DNA from 2 places in the Priestia sp. 10L35 genome. Region 2 is predicted to be linked to the other one. Evidence: a T-box and tRNA genes for the amino acid it is inferred to sense, from the RefSeq annotation. Region 2 holds a T-box; the other holds one or more tRNA genes.
What was found. The T-box of region 2 lies ahead of serS (serine--tRNA ligase). A T-box ahead of a tRNA ligase gene usually reads a tRNA of that ligase, here a tRNA-Ser.

Region 1 (12,006 bases), on a different contig from region 2:
TGCTTGTCAATTCCATTTGGAAATATAGCAATTTTATCTTGCTCTACTTGAAATAAAGTGATTAATTCCTTCTTCATATAGTCGCTGCAGACAATGATTGAGCTTGATTGTCGAATCAGCTCCTCTTCTTGCAAGTGAATTTTTTGCTGCATGTCATTATGAATACCATTATTGCGCCCATGTTCTGTCGCATGAATGGTCGTAATTAGCGGTCTATCCGTTTTATCTGCTAAACATTTTGCAGCGGAGGCAACAAGCCAGTCATGAGCATGAATAACGTCAAAAGACAGCTTGTAGCCTAACTGCAGTCCTCTAAGAGCCATAGCCACGTTCAAACTGTTTACCCATGTCAAAAAATCCGGGTGATGAGGCTGCAGGCTTTTAACTCGGTAAACGTGAACACCGTATAAACGCTCATATTCCGGCAGCCCCTCTACATAAGTTGTTAATACACTAACGTGATGGCCCTCCTTTGCTAACGCTCTGGATAAATCAAATACATGTCGTGCAAGTCCTCCGATAACTAGAGGAGGGAATTCCCATGCAAGCATTAAAATGGAGAGACCGCCTTTATATTGATTTACTGATAAAGCCGCCGGCTCTATCTCTTTTGCAGGGGATAAAAAAGAACTTCCTGAAAGAAAACTGTTTTCGCTATCCATCCTTGGGTTCTCTTCGTGACAAAGAAAATCAAATAGTTTTACTTGCCTTTCGTATTCACCTTTGACTTTTTCAAAATTATAAAGCCAATCGCTGCTACTTAAAAGGAGCCACTGTCGGTAGATAGCATTCACCACGCTAGGATGTTTAGAATCGATAACATCTAGCATCGCCTCTGACTTCTGTACGGTTGAAATAAACAATTGATTGTTCTCACTGACAAATTCAGCGCTTTTTGTTGCACCGTAGAGTGCAAGAGTTTCGTTTTGATGAAATTCTATATCCCTCGCGTAATCTAAAGGATATTGAAATATACCGCTTGCTGCTTGCATTCGCTGAAAGCCAAGCGTGTCCTTAGCCTTCAAATCCAAAAAAACGCTCGCTTTATTGATTGTTCCTTCCTCAACTTGTTTTCCTTGCTTAGGATATGGAAACAAGATAATGCCAGCAGGCGACTTTTTTAGTTCATCTGTTGATGACTTCACAAAGGTATAGCATATTTCATGAGATTTTAGGAGCATATCTACTTGATGAGTATACTCTCCTTGCTGTATAAAAAAACCGACGGGCTTTTTTTCAAAAAACTGTTGAAAAACACGTATTGCTTCTGTAATTTGGAGATTTAATGTTTGTTCGGTTTTAAGGGTGGAAACGAACGCGTTCGTTACGGTAGTAGGAATACACTCCATCATGTCATGCTGAAAAAAATATTTGCAGGCTGAGAACAAGCTCCCGTTCCACTTTTTTAAAAAGGTGAGTGCGCTCTGATGCTGCCGGCTTGAAAACTGGTGTAAATATTGAGCGTAACGAGTATTAAACTCCTCGTTGTTTAATGCGTTCAAAAACACACAAGACATCACAGCTGTTGCACCTATCAATTTCTTAGACTCAATTTGATCTAAAAAAGGGATGCACTCGTTCGTTACTTGTTCAAACAGCAGATACTCACTCTCTGTTTGAAGTACATGTAGCAACGGACAATGCATATAAGTTAAAAGAATACAGTCATCACTATTCATATTGCTTCTTCACCTGCTCCAAGTCATTTGAATATAAGGAATATGTGCTAAATTCATTTTGAACACCCTGGTGAACTTTTACAGGTTCGTACATCCAGCCTAACGAAGTTACATTCACTTGTTCATATTTTTCTTTCATCAAATAAACTGGATTCGAACGAAGAAGGGAAAAAAAACTTCCTTCTTTATCTTGAATACCAATATCTATTACATACGTGCGCTCACTTTCCAAGCTGTTCATAAACATGAAGTCTTGCTTAGGAGTAAGACCCTTCATATAATAGCGGTTTGATTCATGGCCGTTAAAATGAAGACCTGTTATATCATACGTACACATAGCTAGATTCAATTCTTCCCACCGTGTCGAAAACATACTTTCTACCATCTCTCGAATATGCTCAGAAAACGACCAGTGAACATAAATACGAGATGAGTCAAGCTGAGTAGCTATACACACATTTAAGTTTTGAATAAGATTAGCAGCCACTGTTTTATCACTTCGTTTCTTAGAATGTTTTTTCTACATATAAATGCCGTATAAACTTATTAACATCTTACCATTCAGAAAAAGTTGCCACAATAAACGCAATTTGTCGATTTGTGTTAAAAATTCAGGTTAACATAGTAATTATAATTTACTAACAAAAAAACCTCTTCGCTTATTAGAAGAGGTTTTTCTACTATTCGTTTAAGTCGTAGCGTTTGCCTTTTACAAGGTAAAATACGCTTTCTGCTACGTTAGTGGTATGATCAGCCATACGCTCTAAATAGCGGGCTACAAATAAAAGCTGCGTAATTTGGTTCATAGCCTCCTGCTTTTCTTTAGCAAGACTTAAAAGTTCTTTGATTGTTATTCCGTAGAGCTCATCCACTTGATCGTCCATTTCCGCTACTTTTTTAGCCAGCACAAGATCTTCCTCGTGATAAGCTTTTAACGAAAGGCTCAACATTTCAATCGAAATATCGTGCATTTTCTTTACGTGTTCTAACGGCTTAATTAATTCTTCGTTTCCAATTCGTATAGCTGATTTTGCTACGTTAACCGCAAAATCTGCCATACGCTCAACATCCGAAGCAATTTTAATTGCCACAATGATACGTCTTAAATCGATAGCCACCGGCTGCTGCTTTGCGATCAGTAAGATAGCTAGGTCATTAATTTCTTCTTCTAAGTCATCCACGTATGAATCGCCGTCGATAATTTCTAGCGCCAGCTCAACGTTGCTTGTTTGCAGCGCTTCAATTGATTTTGATAGCGCCTCATGCGTTAAGCGCCCTATTTCTAATAATTTTTCACGTAATATCTTTAAATCACCATGAAACTTTTCGCGTACAACCACTCATCCCATCTCCTTGTATGTCTTAACCAAAACGACCTGTAATATAATCTTCTGTGCGTTTATCAGATGGCATTGAGAAGATTTTATCTGTTTCTGCGTACTCTACCACTTCTCCATTTAAGAAAAATGCTGTTTTATCTGAAATACGTGCCGCTTGCTGCATATTATGGGTAACAATAATAATGCTGAAGTCTTTCTTTAATTCTTGTACTAACTCTTCTACTTTTAATGTTGAAATTGGATCAAGCGCAGAAGTAGGCTCATCCATTAAAATAACGTCAGGTTCAATTGCCAAGCATCGCGCAATACAGATACGCTGCTGTTGTCCACCTGACAACCCATTTGCATTTTGATTCAAACGATCTTTAACTTCGTCCCAAATAGCTGCTCCTCGTAAACTTTTTTCAACAATTTCATCTAGTTTTTTCTTGTTGCGAACACCATGAATTCTTGGACCGTACGCAATATTATCATAAATAGATTTCGGGAACGGATTTGGCTTTTGGAAAACCATTCCTACTTGCGTGCGCAGCTCTTCCACGTGGTACGATTTATCAAAAATATTTTTCCCTCTATACTCAATCTCACCTGATGTACGGACAATTGGAGTCATTTCTACCATACGATTTAACGTTTTAATATATGTTGATTTTCCACAGCCTGATGGACCGATAATCGCGGTAACTTCGTTAGCATGAATGTCTAAATCAATATTTTTTAAGGCATGTGTGTTGCCATACCATAAATTCAAACCTTTTGTTTTATATACAATTTCTTTTGTTTGCGGAGTATCTACTTTTTCTTTGTTAGTCAATTCCATTGTTATTGCCATTGGATAATCCTCCTTCATCGTCTTTAACCGTTTTGAGCACAATAAAAGTCTCTCTATGTCTATTTAATATCTATTGTTTACTATCAGTGTAAATAAATACGAGAAGCCGAAACGCTTCCCCTTATTTTGATCATTTCTATTAACCCTTACACTTACAGAATAATAGCCGACTATTAATTGTGTTTTAACTCAATGTAAAGCTTTTGTAAACGAAGGTCTATCTGCGTGTTTTTTAGGTAAAAAACTAGTTCTTACGACCCTTAAATTCAATAAAAAACCATATATGTAAAGATTTCTAACAAAAAAGAAGAGGTAGAGACATAACTAAATTAATTCAATCTAAAGATGGGTGGATTGGATTAATAAGCCAGTATGAATTACTTCCGATACCGCTGTTGATTTTCGTTTCACGGGCGGCCGGTGAGTCTCCTCATCGCTTCGCTTTTCCTGCAGAAGTCTTCACCTTGCCCTCCAATCAACCGCTAAAAGCACCTACATACACGAAATCTATTTTCATCCTATAAATAAAAAATCCGAACAAAGTTGATTCTTAATCAACTTTGTTCGGATCTTACTTCAACTAATATGCTTTTGTCCCAGCCTCTTTAATTGGCGTCGTTTGCAATGACAGCCTGTTGGTTCTCTTCTTGATCTTTTACTTCTTGTTCACCTTTTTTCTTTAAATCAAAATACGTATCGAGCGCAGAACGAGCAAGCTCTTTTGTAATGGTATTTGGTGCACTTGGCACAAATGCCGATGGTACCACCACAGCTACTGCAATTTCAGGATTATTTGCCGGAGCAAAGGCCACAAAGTTTGAATTATTAACTTTAATAGGGTCCCCTCCGCTAGGGTTTTTCTCATAGGCTTGTGCCGTTCCTGATTTACCAGCAGGATTATAGTTCGCTGTATGGAAAGCTGCATACCCTGTACCGCCTTGTTCTTGCGTAACGCGCTTAAAGCCACTTTGAACATCTTTAATGTATTCTTCTTTCATCGTGATACGATTTAACACATCAGGCTCAAATGAATGCTGCGTACCGCCAATTTCATCGGTTTTAATCGTTGGTTTTCGGATTTCTTTTACTAGCTGCGGCTTAATGCGATACCCTCCATTAGCTATTGCAGAAGTATATTGAACAAGCTGCAGCGGCGTGTACGTATCATACTGACCAATGCCTAAATCAAGCGCCGTTCCTGGAACATCGCTTCCACCTTGGACACCTGTTGATTCGTTATCAAGGTCTATACCTGTTGATACGCCTAAGCCGAACTGACTGTAGTAAGAACGCAGTTCGCTGAATGTATCAGGTTTAATCGGTAAAGTCATGTTTTTATGATACTGTAACCCAGCCATAGCCATTACCGTTTTAAACATAAATACGTTGGATGAATATTTTAACGCAGATGAATACGTTAAGGGTCCTAACCCTTCAGCCTCAGCTGATTTTTTAACCGGTGTTCCTTTAATTTTTAACGGTTCATCAACGAACACTGTGTTTGGCTTAATAGCTCCTGAATCTAAGCCGGCTAAAACCGTTGCTCCTTTTACAACAGAGCCCATTGTATAAGATGTTGAAATATTCCCCAATGCAAAATCTTCTATTTTAGGCGCTCCAGTCTTCTTATCAATGGTGTATTTTTTACCTGCCATTGTTAAAATTTCTCCTGTGTGAGGATCCATCATAATAACAAAAGCACGGTCTAAAAATTGCGTTCCTTTCATTTGCTTTTTGGCTAAAAGCTGGTCCGTAATTTGTTTTTCTACCGCTTTTTGAAGCTCCATATCAATAGTTAAAACCAAATCACTGCCGCGTTCACCTTTAGACACTTGAATTGTATCAAGGAGATTTCCTTTTTTATCTGTTACATATTGGACTTTTTCTTTTTGACCGCTGAGCTGGGCTTCGTATTGCTTCTCTAAATAGCTCGTCCCAACTTGGTCATTTCGGCTATAGCCTCTTGACAAGTAATACTGTACTTTATCTTTAGGCAGTCCTTCGTTGGCAGATGATACATTTCCAAGCAAGGTACGAAGAGTACTGTTTTCTGGGTATGAGCGATCCCAATACGTTGTTGTATCAACACCTGGAAGTTCATCTAAGTGCTCACTTACAACGGCATACTCTTCATTTGTCACACCGCTCTTAACAATTTGCGGGGTGTTAGAGTAACCTGCCTCCATTTGGCGCTTAATAGCGAGAACTTCTAAATCACTCTTTAGACTTTCTAAATCTTTTTTAGAGATGCGGTCTAACTGACGTTGATACAGTTCGTCATCAGTCATTTCACCATCTTGAACTTTTTTGCGATCAGCTTGCGTAATTTTCTGTTCCGCTTCTTTAGGGTGAAGCATAATCCAATAATCCTTCATATCGCGTTCTGTAATTTTTACCACATTTTTAGCGTCTTTATTCTTTTTATTTTCCGGAATATCAATCACATTTGTGGTGTAAGGAACATCGATCATAGTGGCTAACTTTTTAGCGATACGCAGCCTTTCTTCAGCTGTATTTCCTTGAAAACGAGTATATGTAATCGTATTTAAAGAGGTATTATCTACAATTACGCGGTTATAACGATCATACATTTTCCCTCGAGGAACAGGCGTACTGACCGTAACGTCCTGTGTTTTTTCCACTTCTCGTTCGTAATTCTCACCGTATACAATTTGAACAAGTCCCAACCGCAAAATTAATACGGAAAATAGGGCAAATACGGTCAAGAAAAGTAAGTTCACACGAAAAGGCACGTGACTTTTTCTTCTTTTTTTCTTTTTCATACCAACACCTACACTTTATAAAACATATATACCATAACACCATAAAATCAGCCATTTAGCAAATAAATAGACACCTGGCAGGTGCCTATTTACACAACGTATTTATTTTAAAAGAAAAGCGAAGCATTTTCCATAGTGCAAATGAAGGAGCTGACAACACTCTAAGCTGGAGACTCTCCGTCTCCTTCATTTAATACCGGAGGAGTAACAGTCGTTTCTTTTTTGTGCAGAGGCTGTGAGATATGTCTCACACAAAAATAAATGATCGTATGCCCTGCTCCAACAATAGCTAATAAAATGGGAATACTTTTTGCTTCATCAAAAAACAGTACAGCTATTAAAAATAAAGATATGGAAACGACGCGCCCGATATTCAGAAATACTTCTCTGACAACAATGTATTCAATTCTTTTTGAAACAACGTCTTTTGCTCGTCCAATCACATCGTACGTTAGAGAAATGAATGGAACCAATAAAATAGGATAGGCAACGGCAATACAAACAGCATATATAATTAACTTTGGATACGATAAGTTAAAGATAAGCAAAAAGACTGCTCCATAGAGAAGGAGGCCCCCTGTGAAGATAAACCGAAGGCGATTTTTTTGCTTAATAAACCTTGAGGCAACATAGTATCCTACAAATGCAACCGCTGAATTCACCAGTCCATATGTTCCTAAAGCTAATTCACTTCCCGTCGTAATAAATACCATGACGGATACAACAAAAATGAACGTACCTTCACGCAACCCTTGAAAGAAATGAGCCTGCAATATTCGATTCCAGTCTTTATTGACTTTTCGTTCAGCCCATACTTCTTTAAATTTGTATACTCCTTCCGCTGCGCGTCTTGTAATAAAAAAACTAAGTACAACGGCACCGATAAACAATAGCAGCGATACACCAAACACAATTTTATACCCAAGTGATTCATACAAAGCGGAAATAACAAAGCCCGCTCCTAAAGGACCAATCATCCCTGCAAAAGAGTTTAAGATCCCTAAAAATCCGTTAAAAAAGTCTCTTGTATCAGGTTCTGTAATTTCAAAAGTTAGCACATTAAAAGCTAGCCAATAAAAGCCGTATCCTATACCCAGCAGTCCACCAAGCAATACTAAATACTCGGCTGCGTTAGCTCCACTGACTAATACAGCGATATAAAAAACAGCTAAAAAAGATACACCTAACCTTAAAACCACAACCCGGTCAATTCGTTTGGCCCATTTACCTGCTAAAATAAACGTAAGCGGCTGAAGCACCACTACCGCTAAATTATAAATAGCGAGATCCGAAAATTCGCCTGATTGTTTCCACAGATAAATGTTAACAAACGAATTGGAAATTGAAATAGCCAAGGCATAAAGACCGCCTATAATTAAAAGCAAAAGTAAATCTTTACTAACTTCTACATCTCCAACTACTTTTTTTAATAAAGGCATATCAAAAAACTCCTTTTCTCTTCTACACCTAGTGTGTGAAAAAGAAAAGGAGATATGTAAAAGAATTGGAAAACAAAAAAGCCAGTAAAGGTAATAATTACTTTACTGGCTCTTAAATACGTCTTTAGCTTATTTTGCAGCGTCGTAACGCTTAGCAACTTCGTCCCATTTTACAACATTAAAGAATGCTGAAATGTAATCTGGACGGCGGTTTTGGTAATTTAAGTAGTAAGCGTGCTCCCAAACGTCTAGACCAAGAATTGGCGTTTTGCCTTCCATTAATGGGCTATCTTGGTTTGGTGTGCTTGTTACTTCTAATTCGCCGTTGTTTACAACTAACCAAGCCCAGCCAGAACCGAAGCGAGTTTTAGCTGCATTTGCAAATTCTTCTTTGAATTGATCAAAGCTGCCGAATTTGCTAGCGATAGCGTCTGCTAATTCACCAGTTGGAGCACCGCCACCGTTAGGGCAAAGGATTGTCCAAAATAATGAGTGGTTCGCATGACCGCCACCGTTATTGCGTACTGCTGTACGGATATCTTCAGGAACAGCATCTAAGTTTGAAATTAACTCTTCAATACTTTTGCTTTCTAAATCCGCTTTGCCTTCAACAGCAGCGTTTAGATTTGTAACATATGTGTTGTGATGTTTTGTGTGGTGAATATTCATTGTTTCTTTGTCGATATGTGGTTCCAGTGCATCGTATGCATAAGGTAGTTCTGGTAATTTGTAAGCCATGAATAATTCCTCCTTCAAAATATGTAAGCATTTTGGCGCAAAAGCACCATATACGTTTAGATTAGCAAATTTACCCTACTGTTTCAAATAAAAAGTTCCTAATCCATGATTTATATTTACCTAATTCCCATTCGCTATTCTTTTAAACATAAAAAAAGCTTCTTTTTCTCAAAAGAAGCTTTGAATAGACAATAGTATGGCGGAGGAAGAGGGATTCGAACCCCCGCGGGCTTTAACACCCCTGTCGGTTTTCAAGACCGATCCCTTCAGCCGGACTTGGGTATTCCTCCAACCCTATAAATGGTGGACCCTGCAGGACTCGAACCTGCGACCGGACGGTTATGAGCCGTCTGCTCTAACCAGCTGAGCTAAGGGTCCACATGGCTCCACAGGTAGGACTCGAACCTACGACCGATCGGTTAACAGCCGATAGCTCTACCACTGAGCTACTGTGGAACAATATGAATTATGTATGCCACAAACGTAAATTGGAAAATAGCGGCGGAGGGGATCGAACCCCCGACCTCACGGGTATGAACCGTACGCTCTAGCCAGCTGAGCTACACCGCCATGGCTCCACAGGTAGGACTCGAACCTACGACCGATCGGTTAACAGCCGATAGCTCTACCACTGAGCTACTGTGGAACAATATAACATTTACTAGCGACATTAAAAATTTAACATGTTTCTAGCCTAAAGTCAATATATTATTTTAAAACAGCGTATAAAAAATAGGCAATCATCAGCAGTTGAATAAATCCTTTTGAAATAGCGCCACTAAAAAAGCCAATAACCGAACCTACTCCAATTTTTACTGCGTTGCTAATTGTGGTCCGATGAACAAGCAGTTCTCCTACAATCGCTCCGATAAACGGCCCTAAAATAATTCCAAATCCCGGAATGACAAACGGACCTACAAGCAGCCCAACTGTACTTCCCCAAACACCTGCTCTAGTGCCTCCGAATTTTTTCACACCAATAATATTAGCTATATAGTCTGCTAAAAAAAGTGCCACAACTAACAATCCTTGTATCACCCAAAATAACCAGCTATAGGAGCTGAAATCATAAAATAAACCGTATATAACAAATCCTAGAGCTACAAATAGCACGCTTGGGATGATGGGATAAACCAACCCAACAAACGATACAACAAAGCTAACGATAATTAATGCCCAACATAAAATAGCCACGTTCGCACCTATCCTTTTTAGTATTACTATTTATCATACAATAACTACACCTATAAAGAAAGACCTTGCTTAAGCAAGGTCTTTCTTTATTTTACCTGTGAATAGGTCTTTGCATAACGATCGCCCAGTACCGCTTCCGCAATATTAACCGCATGATCCCCGACCCGTTCTAAGTTGCTAATAATATCCACAAAAACAATAGCAGCAGATCCTGTACAAATGTTTTCATTTAGACGTAAAATGTGCTTCTTACGAAGTAGACGCTCCATCGCATCAATCTGTTCTTCTTTTTGAATGACTTGTACTGCTTTTTCTCTATCCACTTTTTCTAAAGAAGAGACAGCTTCTTTAACTGTTAGAATAGTCAATTCGAACATATCAGCTAAATCGTTATTAGCTTCTTTGGTCATCTTTACTTTGTTCGTAATTTGATAATCAACAAGCTCAATAATGTTCTCAAAATGATCGCCAATACGCTCAATATCTCGTGCTGTATCTAGAAGAACCGAATGTTCCTCACTTTCTGCTTCTGACATTGAAGAGCGGGATAACAGCACTAAATAATCAGTAATTTTTTTATCCAGATTATTAATCGCATTTTCAATTTGCATAGTAGCATCAGCATGTTGAGGCTGACGTGTTTTTAAATAGCCGTTTGCCTCTTCCAACCCAAGCGTCGCAAACTCTCCCATACGAATCAGCTCTGCCTTTGCCTGACCAAGAGCAATTGAAGAGGACTGCTCAATAAAAATCGGATCAAGATGCTTAGGCTTAAAGTCTATAACAGCATCTTCTCCAGGAATTAGTTTTGTCACAATTAAAGCAAGCAGACCGATCAACGGGAACTGGATAATTGTATTGGTTGTGTTAAAAATACCATGAGCAAACGCAATCGTCATTTCAGGATTCAAATCCATTGCTACTTTCAAATATTCCACAAAACGAGTAAATAGAGGCAAGATAATCAAAAAGATTGTTGTACCAATTAAGTTAAACATGACATGCGTTAAAGCAGCCCTTCTTGCAGCTACACTTGCCCCGATTGAAGCTAAAATGGCAGTAATAGTTGTGCCAATATTATCTCCAAACAGTACAGGCAGCGCTGCCTGTATATCAATAGCGCCCTGTCCAAAAAGTTCTTGTAGAATGCCAATAGTAGCGCTAGAACTTTGAACAATTACCGTAAATAAAGTGCCAATTACGACTCCTAAAATAGGATTATCGCTCATGCTTACAGTTAAATCTTGAAATTGTTGAAGGGACCTAAGCGGCTTCATTCCACTTCCCATAAGCTCTAAACCAAAGAAGAGCATGCCAAAACCAAAAGCGATCTGGCCAAAGTTTTGAACTGCCTTACTTTTAAAGAAAAAGAGTAAAATAGCTCCCACTGCGAGAATAGGAAGAGCGTAGCTCGAAATGTCAATTCCGATTATAAAAGCTGTAACTGTCGTACCGATATTTGCTCCCATAATAACGCCTATAGCTTGGCGCAAAGTCATAAAACCAGCACTTACTAAGCCTACCGTAATAACAGTAGTTCCTGAGCTGCTCTGAATAAGAACAGTAACTAGGATACCTGCTAGAACTCCCATAAACGGATTAGTAGTAAATCTGTCTAAAATATCACGTAATTTATCTCCTGCTGACTTTTGCAATCCATCTCCCATGAACTTAATTCCAAATAAAAAGATTCCCAGTCCGCCGATAAATTCAAAAATCATTTTTTGAACATCTAGTTCCAAATATCTCAGCTCCTTGATTTTTTTCTAACGACATAAATAAGTCCCTACTATTATTAATGAAGTTTGAAAGTACTGTAAACGGCTTTCCCTTAATGTTTACAATAACTTAACAGTATATTTACATTGTAATTGGAAACGATTTCTAGAACCTATTGTAAACCTTGAATTCTCGCTATAAAATAAGAGATAGTTAGAATTTTTAATATAAGGAGGCTTTACAATGAGCATGCTGAAAAAGATGGCATGGAGTTTTACTTCC
Region 2 (6,855 bases):
ACAAAGAGGTAGCTGGAAGCGATCCAATAGTTGTTAAATGGGAAAATGACCTAGTACCCAAATTTAAAAATAATGTATCTAATTCCGGTACGCACGACAACAGATAATTCATTGTGTATTTACTACCTTCTAGTTGTTTCACATGAAACAATTCTTCTCCTACTTGTGAAAACAAACCGCTTTTTTGGATCTTAACTTCATCATCTAGAAAATCATAACTTTGTTTTTTTCTTTTTCGTGTTGATACTCCATGTGCTAACACCGCTGTATTTTCTGGATATACTGGGTTTTGCGTTAACAAACAGGCTTTTAACAGCTGTGACATTCCATAAAATAATAAAACTGGTTGAACTGATACAGGAGATTGTGCCGCAACTTGATAATAATTTTTACTGTGTTCCAAATAATAAATAAATGGGTAACTGTTTTTAAAGCTATGTTGCTCTGCATCGCTATAATTCAATTTTTGATAGCGCTTTTTTAAAAAGTCTTGTACAAAAGGAACGGAGAAAAATAAATTGTAGGACGTCCAAACATCATTAAATTTATGCAACTAAATCACCTTTTCTTTTTATTAGAATTATCTGATATCTAGTGAAGTTATTGACAGGTACATATCTGCTTGTTAATCTACTAATAATATTCTGTCGTTTAAAGGAGGATTCTATAATGTGGGAAAGCAAATTTTCTAAAGAAGGCTTAACATTTGATGACGTTTTACTGGTGCCAGCAAAATCTGAGGTACTGCCTAAAGACGTTGATATGAGTGTTGAACTAACAAAAACATTAAAATTAAAGGTGCCGTTCATCAGTGCAGGAATGGATACAGTTACAGAAGCTGAAATGGCTATTGCGATGGCTAGACAAGGTGGTTTAGGTATCATTCACAAAAACATGTCGATTGAACAGCAAGCAGAACAAGTTGATAAAGTAAAACGTTCTGAAAGTGGTGTTATCACGGATCCTTTCTTTTTAACTCCTGAAAACCAAGTATTTGCCGCTGAACATTTAATGGGCAAATATCGTATCTCAGGTGTGCCGATTGTCAACAACGAAGAAGAACAAAAACTAGTTGGAATCCTTACAAACCGCGACTTGCGTTTTATCCAAGATTATTCAATGCAAATTGCTGATGTAATGACAAAAGAAGAATTGGTTACTGCTCCAGTAGGAACGACTTTAGAAGAAGCAGAGAAAATTCTACAGCAATACAAAATTGAAAAGTTACCTCTTGTAGATGACAATGGCGTATTAAAAGGCCTTATCACAATTAAAGACATTGAAAAAGTAATTGAGTTTCCAAATGCAGCTAAAGATCAACAAGGTCGATTATTAGTTGGAGCAGCTGTTGGCGTAACAGCTGATTCAAACGTTCGTATCGAAAAATTAGTACAAGCTGGCGTTGATGTTATCGTTATTGATACAGCGCATGGACATTCACAAGGCGTTTTAGATACGGTAAGCAGCATTCGCGAGGCATATCCAGAGTTAAATATTATTGCTGGTAACGTAGCAACTGCTGAAGGTACAAAAGCATTAATTGAAGCAGGAGCAAACGTAGTAAAAGTAGGAATTGGACCTGGTTCAATTTGTACAACTCGTGTTGTAGCTGGTGTAGGCGTTCCACAAATTACAGCAGTATATGATTGTGCAACTGAAGCTCGTAAGCACGGTGTAGCTATTATCGCAGATGGCGGTATTAAATACTCTGGAGATATTGTAAAAGCACTTGCAGCTGGTGGACATACAGTAATGCTAGGAAGCCTTCTAGCAGGAACGACAGAAAGTCCTGGAGAAACAGAAATCTACCAAGGTAGACGCTTTAAAGTGTACCGTGGAATGGGCTCTGTAGGAGCTATGGAAAAAGGAAGTAAAGATCGATACTTCCAAGAAGATAATAAAAAATTAGTTCCAGAAGGTATCGAAGGACGTTTGCCTTACAAAGGACCTGTAGCAGATACTTTATATCAAATGATTGGCGGTTTACGCGCAGGAATGGGTTACTGTGGTTCAGCTAACTTAGAAGCGTTACGTGAACAGGCACAATTCATTCGTATGACTGGAGCAGGTTTAAGAGAAAGCCACCCACATGATGTACAAATCACAAAAGAATCTCCTAACTATTCTATGAGATAATCATGAATGTTAAAAAAACACGTTTCCCTATTAGGAAACGTGTTTTTTATGTCATGGATCATGAATGTAACAGTACTTCTTTATCTATTTTTTTAAATTTTAGTATGATAAAATTACATTTATGTGAGTTTACGTTTGGAGGGTATAGAGTGAGAAACGCAGTACAGAAACAATTAATTTGTGTCATTGCTGTTATGTTAATGGCCAGCGTATTTTTTGTCTCTACACAAGCATCAGCTGCTCCTAAAACAGATGATATTGGCGTTGAAGCAGATGCAGCGATCTTAGTAGAGGCAAGTACGGGGAAAGTATTATACGGGAAAAATACGGATGCTTTATTAGGTATTGCAAGCATGACAAAAATGATGACAGAATACCTAGTATTAGAATCCATAAAAGATAAGAAATTATCTTGGGATCAACGTGTGCCAGTTAGTAAATATGCAGCTAAAATTTCTCAAGATTATGGATTATCGAATGTACCGTTAATTGAAAACCAAAAATACACGGTGAAAGAATTATATGATGCCATGGCTATTTACTCAGCTAATGGAGCTGCAATTGCTTTAGCTGAAGCTGTCAGTGGTTCTGAAGAAAACTTTATTAAGTTAATGAACGAAACGGCAAAAAGATTAAATATGGGTGAATCAAAATTTGTCAATTCCACAGGTCTTTCTAATTCTCTGTTAAAAGGAATGTATCCAAAAGGAACGAAGGAAGAAGATGAGAACCTTCTATCGGCTCGGGCAGTTGCTACCCTTGCTTATCACTTAATTCATGATTATCCAGAATCTTTGGAAGTAGCTAAAACTCCTTCTAAGATGTTTAGACAAGGGCAACAAGGGGAAACAAAAATGAACAATTGGAACAAGATGCTCCCAGGTTTTTCAGCTGCCTACAGCGGCGTAGACGGTTTAAAAACTGGCCATACAGATTTTGCAGGTCAATGTTTCACTGGGACTGCAGAGCGTAACGGGGTAAGATACATAACAGTTGTAATGAATGCTAAGGAAAACGGCAAGTCTACGGAAGCTGCTCGTTTTTCCCAAACAAAAAAGATATTGGATTATGCTTTTAGTCATTTTCAGTTAAAAGAAGTAGTGCCTGCTAACGGCGAGATTAAAGGGCATGAAACAATTAATGTTGCTAAAGGAAAGTCAAAAGAAGCTTCCGTTTCTCCAAAGAATTCGGTAAAGATTATTACCGAAAAAGGTCAAAAAGATCATACTAAAATCAACTTTAAGTTAAACGATAAAGTTATGAACGATCAAAAAGTTGTTGCTCCTATTAAAAAAGGAGAAACAGTTGCTTATGTCAGTGCAACAAACAGCAATCTTAAAGATTTAGGCTATGTAGGAGGTCAAACTACAGATAGCATGACGCCGGTTGTGACAAACGAATCTGTTGAAAAAGCTGGATGGTTCTCTCTCGCTATCCGCAGTATTGGCAACTTCTTCAGCGATATTTGGATGAATGCTGCAAATACAGTGAATAACTGGTTTTAATGATAACTCAAGAGAAAGAAGAGATACTACAAGAGAGTATCTCTTCTTTTTATTTTTAGATTTGTTTGTATATAATCTATAAATTAGATAGGAATTTTCCGAAAAATGCGGTAAAATAGACACTAAGTTTTGAATTTTGTATATACACTAAAAATTATTGTGAAACACTTGATACAGGAGGAAGACAAACATGAATAACATTACAGGTACTGATCGTGTAAAACGAGGAATGGCGGAAATGCAAAAAGGCGGCGTTATCATGGACGTGATCAATGCAGAGCAAGCAAAAATTGCAGAAGCAGCAGGTGCTGTTGCCGTTATGGCATTAGAGCGTGTTCCAGCTGATATCCGTGCAGCAGGCGGCGTGTCTCGTATGGCAGACCCAACAATTGTTGAAGAAGTGATGAATGCTGTGTCCATTCCAGTTATGGCAAAAGCTCGTATTGGCCATATTGTTGAAGCACGCGTGCTAGAAGCGATGGGTGTAGACTACATCGATGAAAGTGAAGTGTTGACTCCAGCTGATGAGGAGTTTCATTTAAATAAAAATACATTTACGGTTCCATTTGTGTGCGGTTGCCGTGATCTTGGCGAAGCATCTCGTCGTATTGCTGAAGGAGCTGCAATGCTTCGTACAAAGGGCGAACCAGGGACAGGAAACATCGTGGAAGCAGTACGCCATATGCGTCAAGTAAACGCTCAAGTACGTAAAGTTGTGGGTATGGACGAAGATGAGTTAATGACAGAAGCTAAATTATTAGGCGCACCTTATGAGTTATTACTGCAAATTAAACGTGAAGGTCGTTTACCGGTTGTAAACTTTGCAGCAGGCGGTGTAGCAACACCAGCAGATGCAGCGTTAATGATGCAGCTTGGAGCAGACGGCGTGTTCGTTGGATCAGGAATCTTCAAATCAGACAACCCTGAAAAGTTTGCGCGAGCAATCGTGGAAGCAACAACACATTATCAAGACTATGAGCTTATTGCAAACTTATCAAAAGGGTTAGGAAGTGCAATGAAAGGGATTGAAATTTCATCATTATTACCAGAAAACCGCATGCAAGAGCGTGGATGGTAATTTAAAGGGAGTTTTGACAAAATGGTAAAAGTAGGCGTTTTAGGATTACAAGGTGCCTTTCGCGAGCATGCACAAGCATTAGAAGCAGCAGGCGCTGAAGCCATTATCATAAAAAAAGTTGAACAGCTAAACGAAATAGATGGTTTAATTCTACCGGGCGGCGAAAGCACAGCGATGCGTCGTCTGATCGACAAATATGACTTTATGGAACCTCTTCGCCAGTTTGCACAAGCAGGTAAACCGGTATTTGGTACGTGTGCCGGTTTAATTTTACTTGCAGGACAAGTCGTTGACCGTGAAGAGCCCCATTTAGGTTTTATGGATATTACGGTAGCTCGAAACTCGTTTGGGCGTCAACGGGATAGCTTTGAAGCTGCCCTAAATATTAAAGATATCGGTGAAGATTTTATAGGCGTATTTATACGTGCTCCGCATATTGTAGAAGTAGGAGAAAACGTTGAAGTCTTAGCAATGCATAACGACCGAATTGTTGCGGCAAGACAAGGTCAATTCTTGGGATGTTCGTTTCATCCAGAATTGACAGATGATGCTCGCATGGCGCAGTATTTTGTAGCAATGGTTGAAGAAGCTTCAAAAAAACCTGTATAAATGAATTGCATCTTGTAAAGACTTGTAGTACATTATGATTAATAAAAATGATATTGGTATAAAGCGTTGATAGGAAATAGTAATAAGATTTTTGATTTCAAGAGAGTCGATGGCTGGTGTGAATCGATAATCAATTCTTATGAATCCGTCCTGGAGCAAGCTGTCGAAAAAGTAGTAGGCAGTTTCGGTTCATCCGTTATCTGGTTTAAGAGGAAGGCTTATTTTAGCTTTCAATTAGGGTGGCAACGCGGGTAAACTCTCGTCCCTTTCATGGGGATGAGAGTTTTTATTTTGCCCTTTTATACTAAAGGAGGTACTAAATATGTTAGATTTAAAATTTTTACGTGCTAATTTTAATGAAGTAAAAGAAAAGCTCAAGTTTCGTGGTGAGGACTTAACGGACTTAGGTCGCTTTGAAGAGTTAGATGCAAAACGCCGTGAGCTAATTGCTCAAACAGAAGAGTTAAAAAGCAAGCGAAATGAAGTATCACAGCAAATTGCACAATTGAAGCGTGAAAAACAAGATGCTGATCATTTAATCGTTGAAATGCGTGAAGTAGGAGACCGCGTAAAGCAATTGGATGAAGAGCTTCGCAGCGTTGAAGAAGAATTAGAACTATTGCTGCTTTCAATTCCTAACGTTCCACATGAAAGTACGCCTGTAGGTGAAACTGAAGATGATAACGTAGAAGTTCGCAAATGGGGAGAAATTAAACAATTTGATTTTGAACCAAAACCGCATTGGGATTTAGGAACAGATTTAAATATTTTAGATTTTGAAAGAGCTTCGAAAGTAACAGGAAGCCGCTTTGTATTTTATAAAGGGTTAGGTGCAAGATTAGAACGCGCTCTTATTAACTTTATGATGGATTTACATATGGATGAACATGGTTATGAAGAAATCCTTCCTCCATATATGGTGAATCGCACAAGCATGACAGGAACAGGGCAGCTTCCTAAATTTGAAGAAGATGCATTCAAGATTAAAGAAGAAGATTATTTCTTAATTCCTACAGCTGAAGTACCAGTTACAAATTTACATCGTGATGAAATTTTAAGCGGAGATCAGCTTCCAATTGCTTATACAGCGTATAGTGCTTGCTTCCGCTCAGAAGCAGGCTCTGCAGGAAGAGATACACGTGGTCTTATTCGTCAGCATCAGTTTAATAAAGTAGAACTCGTTCGCTTTGTTAAGCCAGAAGATTCTTATGATGAATTAGAAAAATTAACGGGCCATGCTGAAAAGGTTCTTCAACTATTAGGTTTACCTTACCGAGTTCTAAGCATGTGTACAGCTGACTTAGGTTTCACAGCAGCCAAAAAGTATGATATTGAAGTTTGGATTCCAAGTTATGAAACGTATCGTGAAATTTCTTCTTGTTCAAACTTTGAAAGCTTCCAAGCTCGCCGTGCTAATATTCGCTTCCGCCGTGATACAAAAGCAAAACCAGAACATGTTCATACACTAAACGGTTCTGGCTTAGCAATTGGTCGTACGGTAGCTGCAATTTTAGAAAACTACCAGCA

Region 1: it encodes a tRNA-Ser, which carries the amino acid that the T-box ahead of serS (serine--tRNA ligase) is inferred to sense. The anticodon was not compared.

Annotation. Positions count from the first base shown of each region.
Region 1 covers NZ_JBFTKA010000001.1:375,936-387,941, reverse strand. The annotation lists gene AC1DEF_RS01975 (glycosyltransferase) at 1-1,679, opposite strand, end outside; gene AC1DEF_RS01970 (DUF4912 domain-containing protein) at 1,672-2,166, opposite strand; gene phoU (phosphate signaling complex protein PhoU) at 2,360-3,019, opposite strand; gene pstB (phosphate ABC transporter ATP-binding protein PstB) at 3,042-3,839, opposite strand; gene AC1DEF_RS01955 (peptidoglycan D,D-transpeptidase FtsI family protein) at 4,457-6,634, opposite strand; gene AC1DEF_RS01950 (MFS transporter) at 6,796-8,073, opposite strand; gene sodA (superoxide dismutase SodA) at 8,203-8,811, opposite strand; tRNA gene AC1DEF_RS01940 (tRNA-Ser) at 9,009-9,101, opposite strand; tRNA gene AC1DEF_RS01935 (tRNA-Ile) at 9,113-9,189, opposite strand; tRNA gene AC1DEF_RS01930 (tRNA-Asn) at 9,193-9,267, opposite strand; tRNA gene AC1DEF_RS01925 (tRNA-Met) at 9,308-9,381, opposite strand; tRNA gene AC1DEF_RS01920 (tRNA-Asn) at 9,383-9,457, opposite strand; gene AC1DEF_RS01915 (DUF456 domain-containing protein) at 9,520-10,005, opposite strand; gene AC1DEF_RS01910 (Na/Pi cotransporter family protein) at 10,092-11,747, opposite strand; gene AC1DEF_RS01905 (DUF1189 domain-containing protein) at 11,968-12,006, shown strand, end outside.
Region 2 covers NZ_JBFTKA010000025.1:589-7,443, forward strand. The annotation lists gene AC1DEF_RS28390 (YaaC family protein) at 1-553, opposite strand, end outside; gene guaB (IMP dehydrogenase) at 670-2,136, shown strand; gene AC1DEF_RS28400 (serine hydrolase) at 2,286-3,641, shown strand; gene pdxS (pyridoxal 5'-phosphate synthase lyase subunit PdxS) at 3,832-4,719, shown strand; gene pdxT (pyridoxal 5'-phosphate synthase glutaminase subunit PdxT) at 4,741-5,328, shown strand; T-box leader at 5,386-5,598, shown strand; gene serS (serine--tRNA ligase) at 5,651-6,855, shown strand, end outside.